3 regions of the Solibacillus sp. FSL W8-0372 genome follow, and region 2 is predicted to be linked to each of the others. Evidence: riboswitches for the same ligand, from Rfam matches in the RefSeq annotation. Region 2 holds a riboswitch; each other region holds the start of a gene.
What was found. A riboswitch is a leader RNA that binds a small molecule or an ion and turns the genes downstream of it on or off. The one in region 2 is predicted to bind cobalamin.

Region 1 (3,284 bases), 1.0 Mb from region 2:
AGAAAATATCCGGAAGAATAATCCCTGTTGAGAGTGTAGCAAGACGGATTTTGTCGTCAGAGTTTGGTTTCTTACTTGAAATAAAACTTTCGATATCACCATGAAAAATATTCAAAAATACGACACCGGAGCCGTTACGTTGCATTTTGTTACTCCACTTTAATGAAGTGGGGCTAGGTCATTTCTGCCTAGCTCTCTATGTCGCCATAGAGATCAGACTATATCTTCACTTTGCCAAAAAAGTTAACAGTTGTGAAACCCAACTCTATTGGCAAAGGCGTGGTTCGGGTTAAAATATTACTATAATAACCTCTTAGTCGTTGAACCTTCAACCGTACTAGGTTGCTTGGCTGCGGATTGTCTGCAATCTTGGATTTTTAGGGTTCGCTACCAGATTGCTCTGTAGAATCCTACCTTGATATACTCAGACGTTCCCGCAATTGACCACGTTTTAATTGGGCCAATGATTAACCCAATTGATTCGAATAAGAGAACGAGTTTTCCAGCAGTTTCGCAACTGGCATAACTCCACTCGCACGGTTTAATATCCCTTTAATTGGATCACCTAATGGACGCAGATCGGTTAAGTTTACTCCGACACCGCCTCCTAATCGGGAAAGCTCTAGGCAATAGCCGATATTTTCGGAAATCGAGTTCATTGTGTCGTCCATCGTCAGCTTAAAGCATGATACTAGTTCGCCACGCGCTTTTTTCCCGCTGTTAAGAGCAGTTGGTGTTGCCGGCTGATAGGCAGTCATGACCGCTTCAATGGCCTTTTCCGCCAATGCTTCATCACCTTGTGCTAAATAAAGGGCAATAATAACGATTCGGTCTTCATATTTTTCAAGAATTTCTTTCCCGTCTCTGCTTTTCATCGCATAGCTATCGTAAAATTTCGAAGCACTCATAAACGAGGGGAAACGGAATTTGTATGAATATGCTTTTTTATACATCCGTTTAATAAAATCCATAGAGTACATTTCAAGAAATTCCTTTTCATAATAGCCTTCATCAATTAAATAGCGTACTTTTTCCTCAATATCGATAAAGTAGCGTAAACGGACATTGACGTCTTCCAGGAAATAGCGGCGTGTTGCTTCTTTATCTTTTGCTAAATCCAGTTCACCGGTAGCGCGGTAACGATTTAATATGTCATTGTTTAATTTTAAATATTGTTTCATCATTAAACCTCTTTCCAAATGGAATAATAGTAATTTTTAATGGTTAAGTAGTTGGATTGAGTCCCACGTAATTCTAGTTTTTCAATTAACGGAATGCCATATTGTGCAGCTAATAAATCGCCTGCACGTCCAAAAAAGGCATGACCGAAATTACGGTTCCCGCTTACGATAATTCCTTTGCATTGATTGTAGTTCGCAGTCATGAACTGGTCGACGATAGGGGGGACAGAGCCTAATCCATCCGTATATGTAAATAAAAGATACGGCGCATCGATTTTATCCACATCGGCTATATCCTTCGCAGGTAAGCCAAGTTTTTGCACGATGTATCGTACATTGCCAGTTCGTGAAGCATAAATGATCATGCAGTTATTTCAGAAATTCGGTTAATAATGGAAGTGGGCTCTGCAATAAATTCACCATTTATTTCAAATAAAGGTACGGAAAGAAAACCTGCATCGATTACTTTCTGCTTAGCTTTTTCATCCTGGTCAATGTTGATGACTTCGACTTCCAAATTGGCAGCATCAAGCTCAGATTTTACCCATAGGCATTTTGGACAAATAGTTTTCGTATAAAGTTTCATTAATAGAATCCCTCGCTATATTGATATTTACTGTGCTGTACGTTCTAAAGAAAATATAAAAAAGGCTATCCCGGGAAAAAAGGATAGCCTGAAATGGAAACGTAAATGGAAAAATTGCGCCTCCATTTCCTATTCCCCGAAGAAATGTACGTAGTTTTAACATGGCAGGTCTCCTGGCTTTGCGTCATCCGTCAGACATACCTTCCCATGCACGTGGCACAGTGGCAATTTTAGTCTTCAGTCAGCATTTACAGTTGCGGGGACAGCGTTGGATTTGCACCAAACTTCCCTTTTAAACTACATTTAGTAGTACCGTGATAAAAAAACACAATATATGGTTGTGAATTGAGTATAAGCCGTTCCAAAGTAAAAGTAAAGGAAAGAAATATAAGTTGATCATCTATTGTACTTTTTTAAGAGAAAGTTGACAGAACTTATACCTATACAAATCAAAAAGGAACTAAAAAACACATTGCTCAATATTTCGAATGAACAATGTGCCATATTATTGCTTTAATTCTCTTTGCCACATGACGTAATTATAGGTTGCTTGTATAGCAAATAAAATGGTGATGAAAAATGTTATGAAAATAAACAACTTAGAAAATCCTAGCGTTAAATATATGACTCCGATTGAAATTATACATATTGGCATCGAATAGACAGTACGCCAAAATTTCCGGCGGTATGAAAGTGCATAATAAGCGAACTTAAAGCCTTTATCAACTTTCGGTTTTTTTCTGTAATAAAGGTAAAAGCCAAGCAAAGTAATAAAAGAGACGACAATAGGGATGACGAGACTCAATGCAATTAGGTTTAGAAAAGTCACTGTAGCCCTCCTTATTTTATGGTTCTATAAATCCATTATATCGGAGAGAGAAAGGCATTTCATTAATTAGGTGTAGTTACCTAATTTTTACTTAATTTCTAAAGTGGTTTAGAAGACAAATTACCAATATATTCTATTTTATATCTTGACACTCGATATATATACATTTTAAAATATGTGTATCGATATATCGACAGTCAATATATGGAGGGCTTATGATTCCTTTATCAGAACCAACGTATTTAATTTTATTAGCATTAATAAAAGAACCGACGCACGGCTATGGCATTATTAAAACAATTTCAGAGGTAAGCGAAGGGCAGTATGAAATTGCACCTGGAACGCTTTATGGTGTGTTAAAGAATATTGAAAAACAAAAGTTAATTGAAGTCGTTGGTGTTGATTTAGACAACCGAAAGAAAAAGATTTATGCCATTACAGATGCAGGAAAAGAGGCGCTAATCGATGAACAACGACGTTATGAAAAGCTATTATCATTTACATACAAATTAAGTGGTGAGGGATAAGATGGCAATTACACGAACATTGAATAAAAGATTTAATTCATTTGAAGCTGAAGAACAATGGTTAAACGAGCTCGCCCAAAGCGGTTGGCGCCTTGTAGATTACGATAAAAAAGAAATCGGTGAAAACTATTATGTATTTCAAGTTGATTTAGATGCTGTAA
Region 2 (3,284 bases):
AGACAAGGGTGGTGCTTTCCATGAGCAAGGAATTATTTATTGAAACGGACGAGCAGCGACAATGGTTGGAAAAGCTCGAAACAATTTCAGAGAGTATAAAGCAATTGGCACAACAAACAGATGAGCAAGCGACATTTCCATTTGAAAATTTCCAAAAGCTACGCGAAATTGGCTATACAAAAATAACGTTGCCAAAGGAATACGGTGGAGATGGCTTCACCGTATATGATGCGCTTTTACTACATGAAACATTGGCAAGCTATTGCGGAAGTACGGGGTTGGCAGTTTCGTGGACAATTCAAAATGTAGGCGAGATTTTTGAAAACCGTTACTGGAATCCTCAAAAGCTTGATTGGTTTGGTGGAGAAATTGCAAATGGTGCGACAGTAAATCGTGCAGTAAGTGAGTTTGCGATGGGAAGTCCAGTGCGTGGTGGGCGTCCGGCGACTTCCGCAAAACGTGATGGCGAACATTATATAATTAACGGGCGTAAAAACTATACGAGCGGTGCACCGGATCTCGATTATTTTTTAGTATCTGCATGGATTGAAGATGTGGATCAGTTAGGGTTTTTCCTTGTTCCGAAAACAGCTGAAGGAGTATTGGTCGAAAACACGTGGGATGTGGCATCAATGCGCGGTACGGGAAGCGATGATTTAGTGCTCGACAATGTACGCATTGATCAGACGAACTTAGTGGAAATCCCAAACTATACAACAGGTTTTAAGTTAAACGGCTGGTTACTGCTTATCCCGGCGACTTATTTAGGGATTGCACAGGCAGCACGTGATTATGCGGTTGATTTTGCGAATAGCCATTCACCAAATAGTATTCAAGGGACAATTGCACAATTGCCGAATGTTCAAACGCTCATCGGAGAAATGGATTTAGCATTAACAAAAGCTCGTTTTACTATTTATGGGGTAGCAAGACTGTATGATGACCCGACGAAGAAGGCGACCTTAGTTAACGAAATCAATATTGCTAAACATGTTGTGGCAAATACAGCGATTGAAGTCGTTGATAAAGCGATGCGTTTAGTTGGCGCAAAGAGTCTTCAACGGTCCAACCCACTTCAACGCTATTACCGTGATGTACGTGCAGGCTTACACAATCCACCAATGGATGACATTACAATTAAGCGTTTAGCAGAGACAGCAATTGAAAACAATTTAAAAACAAAAGAATGATCTGTGTTATTTACTACGCAGAAACTGAATTATAAACAAATTATCTGAAACTTTGGTAATTTTGCATACATTAAGTGAAATATCCGCTATAATAAAAATATTAATTAAATATGTACTATAAAGGTTCTTACTATATCTAATTAAAGTAAGAAGTAAAAGGGAAATCGGTTCAAATCCGATGCGGTCCCGCCACTGTAATTGCTAGTTTGGAGCTATATGCCACTGAAATTTTCGGGAAGGCAGCTCATAAACGTTAATGCATAAGCCAGGAGACCTGCCTTTATAATGCCCGATTAATACCTACGCGGATAGGATGTGGTGAATGAATTTTTTATTTGAATTTATTTGCTTTCATAAAGCTTCCTAGTATGTAGGAGGCTTTTTATTTTTGTGTAAAATAACAAGTTAGAACAATTTTAGGAGGAATTAATTACATATGAAAACTTGGCAGCGACTTTCTTCAACAGGAATTATTTCAATTATGCTTCTTGCAGGCTGTGGGGTTGAAGAAACAGCAGTAGAAAAAGATTCAGCTCAACAATCGAAAGACATGGTTGAGGAACAAGCACAGTTCCCTATAACGGTAACGGATGCTTTAAACAAAGAAGTGACAGTGGAAAAAGCTCCTGAACGCATTATTTCCCTTATTCCATCGAATACAGAAATATTATTTGGCTTAGGCTTAAATGAACAAATTATTGGAGTATCCGATAATGATAATTACCCGGAAGAAGCTCAGACAAAAGAAAAAGTCGGTGGGATGGAATTTAACTTGGAACAATTGATTGCATTGCAGCCAGATCTAGTAGTAGCTCATGAATCAGGTCTTTATAGCTTTAACGAAGAAGGTATTGCGCAGCTTGAATCAGTGGGCATTCCTGTATTTGTAGTGAAAAATACTACAACATTTGAAGAAACATATACGACTATTGAACAAATTGGGCAATTAACAGGGAAAACCGCGGAGGCAACAGAGATGATTGCATCCATTCAAAAAGGAATTCAAGACATTGAAGTTAAAGTGGCTGATTTAGAAGAAAAATCTGTGTTTATCGTAGTGGGCACAGAGCCGGACTTATATGCAGCAGGACAAGAAACATTTATTAATGAAATGCTAGAAGTGTTAAATGTAGAAAATGCAGTACAAGAGCTTGGATGGCCGATGTATAGCTCTGAGCAATTTGTTGATAGTAATCCAGACGAAGTGATTGTAACATATGAAAACGACTATGAAAGCATCGTAAATAACTCTGCCTATAACGAAATGGATGCAATTAAAAATGGCAATGTTCATGTCGTAGATGGGGATACGACGAGTCGCCAAGGTCCACGTATTGTAGAAGGTATTGAATCACTAGGTGAGGCAATTTATCCAGATGTATTTAAAGAATAGAAAATATATATATGCTTATGCTACTTCCATTGCATTGCTTCTTTGCAGCTTGTGGATCGGAGTATCATTTGGAACGGTTAATATCCCCCTTTCGACATTATGGGATAAAACGACAGATCCGATAGCTTACAGTATACTGTGGAAAATTCGAATGCCACGGGTAATTTTAGCCGCAATCGTTGGTGCATCACTGGCGATTGCAGGGGCGGCTTTCCAGGGGCTATTAAAAAATCCATTGGCCGATCCTTATACGCTAGGGATTTCATCAGGTGCATCAGTCGGAGCCGTTATGACAATTTTTTTAGGTATATCGATTCCGTTTCTTGGTGCATTTACATTACCAGTATTCAGTATGGCAGGTGCCGCATGTACAATGGTCATAGTATTAACATTTGCGCGACTTGTGGATCGTTCTATGAAAATGGAAACGTTAATCTTAACAGGAATTATATTTAGCTCGTTTTTAGGTTCATGTATCTCATTAATGGTTGCTTTAACGGGGGAAGAGCTTAGAGCAATTATTGGTTGGCTGCTTGGTAGTGTATCGATGCGTGGCTGGTCATATGTAAATATGATTTTACCATTCATGATTATCGGTACGAGTATTATATGGTTCAACCGCCGTGAGCTGAATGCAATGATATATGGAGAGGAACGTGCTCAATATTTAGGGGTAAATGTGAAGCGCAGTAAATATATGA
Region 3 (3,284 bases), 790 kb from region 2:
CGACTACCCTACCACAACAATCGGCAGCTTTCCTCAATCTCAGCTAGTAAAGAAAACACGGGCGGCATGGCGTAAGAAAGAAATTACTGACGAACAGTACGAGGCATTTGTAAAGGAAGAAACAGCACGTTGGATTCAAATTCAAGAAGAAATTGGATTGGATGTATTAGTACACGGAGAATTTGAACGAACAGATATGGTGGAATACTTTGGAGAACATTTAACTGGATTTGCCTTTACGAAAAATGCTTGGGTTGTATCATACGGCTCTCGTTGCGTAAAACCACCAATCATTTACGGTGATGTTGAATGGACACACGCGATGACTGTTAAAGAGGTAGTTGAGGCACAAAAGCTTACTTCTAAATATGTAAAAGGCATGCTTACTGGACCTATCACTATTTTAAATTGGTCATTCGTTCGCGATGATATCTCAAGAAAAGAAGTAGCATTCCAGCTTGGTTTAGCAATTCAGCAGGAAGTAAAGGCACTAGAAGATGCGGGCATAAAAATTATCCAAATTGATGAACCTGCACTTCGGGAAGGACTTCCTTTACGTAAGGAAAATTGGGCTGAATATTTACAATGGGCGGTGGATTCGTTTAAGCTGGCAACATCAAAAGTGGCGATAGATACACAGATTCATACCCATATGTGTTATTGCGAATTCAATGATTTTATAGATCCAATCCGCGCTTTGGATGCAGATGTAATTTCATTGGAAACTTCCAGAAGCCATGGAGAGCTAATTGATTCATTAAAAGTACATCCATATGAACTTGGAATCGGTTTAGGTGTTTATGATATTCATAGCCCCCGTGTTCCAAGCATCTCAGAGATAAGTTCTATATTAGAAGAAAGTCTCGCTGTTATTCCAAAAGATCAATTTTGGATTAACCCTGACTGTGGTTTAAAAACACGCCATGAGTCCGAGACGATTGCTTCATTAACGAATATGGTAGAAGCCGCTAAGCTACTACGCGCTCAAGTACTATCTGTCTGATTTCAAAAAAATACAGTAAATCACTAAACACTTAAATATTAGTGGTTTACTGTTATTAAAATTTTGTCAGACGATAAGCTATGGAATTAATAAACGGAGGAATTCCGCTTATCACATTCCAAAATAGGAAAACAAGTGTTTTTTTAATATATAACCGGAAAACCTCCCTTTATTTACATCTAAAACTGAGGTCTTTCAACATATAAGCGGAAAACTTCCTCTTATTTTCCTTAACTTAAATTCATATAGATGAAAAATTTATATTTAGTCATTGTAGGATAGCTATTTGTATGACTCTCCCCTTATTGTTTACAAATAGCTATCTAAGAATAACTAAATTTTACTGGAAAAGGTTTAAATTTAACATTTAATTAAAAGGGAAGAACGGTGTGAATCCGTCGCTGTCCCGCAACTGTGATTCGGAGCCACTCACAATAAACCACTATTACTAAAATGGGAAGGTGTGAGAAGCGTTGATGATAAGCCAGGAGACCTGCCTTTTCAAGTACAAACCAGTAACCTACGCGGATAGGAGGTTTAGAGTATGAAAGTAAATGTTCTTCATGCTCATAGTGCGACAATTATACAAAGGTTTTCATTGCGAAAAAGAAAACTTCTCTTGTATTCCTTGTCACTTTATGAAGCGACCATTTAGCAACAACTTCAAATTACGATGTTGCTATTTTTTGGACTATAGGAGGAATATAATATGCAATTGAACAAAGTACTTCAATATAAGCAATTGATTAATGAAGTAATTTCAACATATCAAACAGAGGTAAATGCAAACGCTATTAAAAATATTGCGCAACAATTCATAGCACAATCACCAAATGATTATAAAGAAATTACGGCTGCCTGTTTTCAAAAGACAACCGACTTTTATATTAACCAATTAAAAGAATTCATCTTATTTAATAATCTGCATGAAGCTTCAGAAAGTATAAGAAAATATGCGGATCAACTAATCAATCAATCTCCTGAAGAATATAAAGAGATCAATTATGCCTATTTACATGTAAAATACGAATTAATTGGTCAGCCTTTGATAACAGCAAATAAAGTTATAAAATGAAAAATCATTAAAAAAAATAATAGAAAAAAGGAAAATCCACTTTACATAGACGAAAGTGGTTTTTCCACTCTATATGAGTTCCATTTTCCAAATAATTGAAACATTCTTCTTTCTATGTTATATTACCAGTAATTAATTTCCGAGCAATTATACTTAGCCGTTGGTACACTATGCAATCCTACATAGAAAAGAGGAAGTTTATTTGAAGTGTTCAATTCCCAAAATTATATTAATAAGTCTATTGAGTATATGTATTAGTGGCTGCGTAAAACAAAATTTTTCAGGATCTGAACAAGCCTTCTATGAACAAGTTGCATCAGGAGTACATAACCTAACCAACCCTACTGAGAATAAATCTTTACAGGAAATTATTGCGATTAAGAAAAAAACTTTTCGAATCGAAGAGGAAAATGACTTAGAAAAAAGATTGACCTTTCAATTCCAAGTTAGAAATTTAACCGATCAGCATATAAATATTGCCTACATCGGCTATTTCCCTAAAGAATTGAACTCATATTATTTAAGCAGAGAGTTTGTAGAATTTAGAAGCTGGCAATTGAAGCCTCTGCAAACAATAGAAGCGACTCAATCTATGGTTGTACAACATGAAGATAATCTGCCATTAGAGACAAGGGAGTTTCTAAAAGAGAATGGCCATATTATTTATTTTGAATTCTTAATTGATGAACAGCCGCATTATATAGCGGTAGATATTGAAGCTATTGATGCTGATTAATTAAAATCACCTTGGTCCATCAATAACAAGACGTCAACTATCATTTTTTTATTAAGTAAATAAATCAAGGAACAGTTTCTCATTCATTATTAAAAACTGTTCCTTTTCTTTATAAACAAAACAGGTCGAATTCCTTTGATAACTCTGTTAAAAAGGCGATGCCAGCAACACTATTGCCGACTTGATCGATTGCAGGACCATAAATTCCTATTCCAATTGGGCCTTGTAGGTGCTCAATTGCCCCATTTTTCACAACTGCGATTATCGCTCCGGACACACCGCTTTTTGCCGGTAATCCAATGAATGCCGCGAACTTCCCTGATGCATTGTACATCCCGCAAGTGAACATTAATGCTTTAGCAATATGAATCACTTCTTTACTGCAAATGGCGGCACTATTTTCACCATTGGTTGCAAAATAAAGAGCCATTTTCGCTAAATCCTCTACATTGACCGATATGGAGCAGAGC

Region 1: another riboswitch for cobalamin. It lies ahead of MKY13_RS07495 (glutaredoxin); the one in region 2 lies ahead of MKY13_RS02520 (ABC transporter substrate-binding protein).
Region 3: another riboswitch for cobalamin. It lies ahead of MKY13_RS06240 (hypothetical protein); the one in region 2 lies ahead of MKY13_RS02520 (ABC transporter substrate-binding protein).

What each region holds. Positions count from the first base shown of each region.
Region 1 is NZ_CP150204.1:1,538,728-1,542,011, forward strand. Features, by position in the region: gene MKY13_RS07480 (ribonucleoside-diphosphate reductase subunit alpha) at 1-145, opposite strand, end outside; partial or broken gene MKY13_RS07485 (ribonucleotide reductase N-terminal alpha domain-containing protein) at 471-1,181, opposite strand; gene nrdI (class Ib ribonucleoside-diphosphate reductase assembly flavoprotein NrdI) at 1,184-1,546, opposite strand; gene MKY13_RS07495 (glutaredoxin) at 1,543-1,767, opposite strand; cobalamin riboswitch at 1,913-2,099, opposite strand; gene MKY13_RS07500 (ATPase) at 2,273-2,596, opposite strand; gene MKY13_RS07505 (PadR family transcriptional regulator) at 2,812-3,123, shown strand; gene MKY13_RS07510 (DUF2812 domain-containing protein) at 3,125-3,284, shown strand, end outside.
Region 2 is NZ_CP150204.1:498,391-501,674, forward strand. Features, by position in the region: gene MKY13_RS02515 (acyl-CoA dehydrogenase family protein) at 21-1,190, shown strand; cobalamin riboswitch at 1,295-1,487, shown strand; gene MKY13_RS02520 (ABC transporter substrate-binding protein) at 1,627-2,583, shown strand; gene MKY13_RS02525 (iron ABC transporter permease) at 2,567-3,284, shown strand, end outside.
Region 3 is NZ_CP150204.1:1,284,344-1,287,627, reverse strand. Features, by position in the region: gene metE (5-methyltetrahydropteroyltriglutamate--homocysteine S-methyltransferase) at 1-1,003, shown strand, start outside; cobalamin riboswitch at 1,337-1,519, shown strand; gene MKY13_RS06240 (hypothetical protein) at 1,713-2,078, shown strand; gene MKY13_RS06235 (hypothetical protein) at 2,281-2,814, shown strand; gene glsA (glutaminase A) at 2,924-3,284, opposite strand, start outside.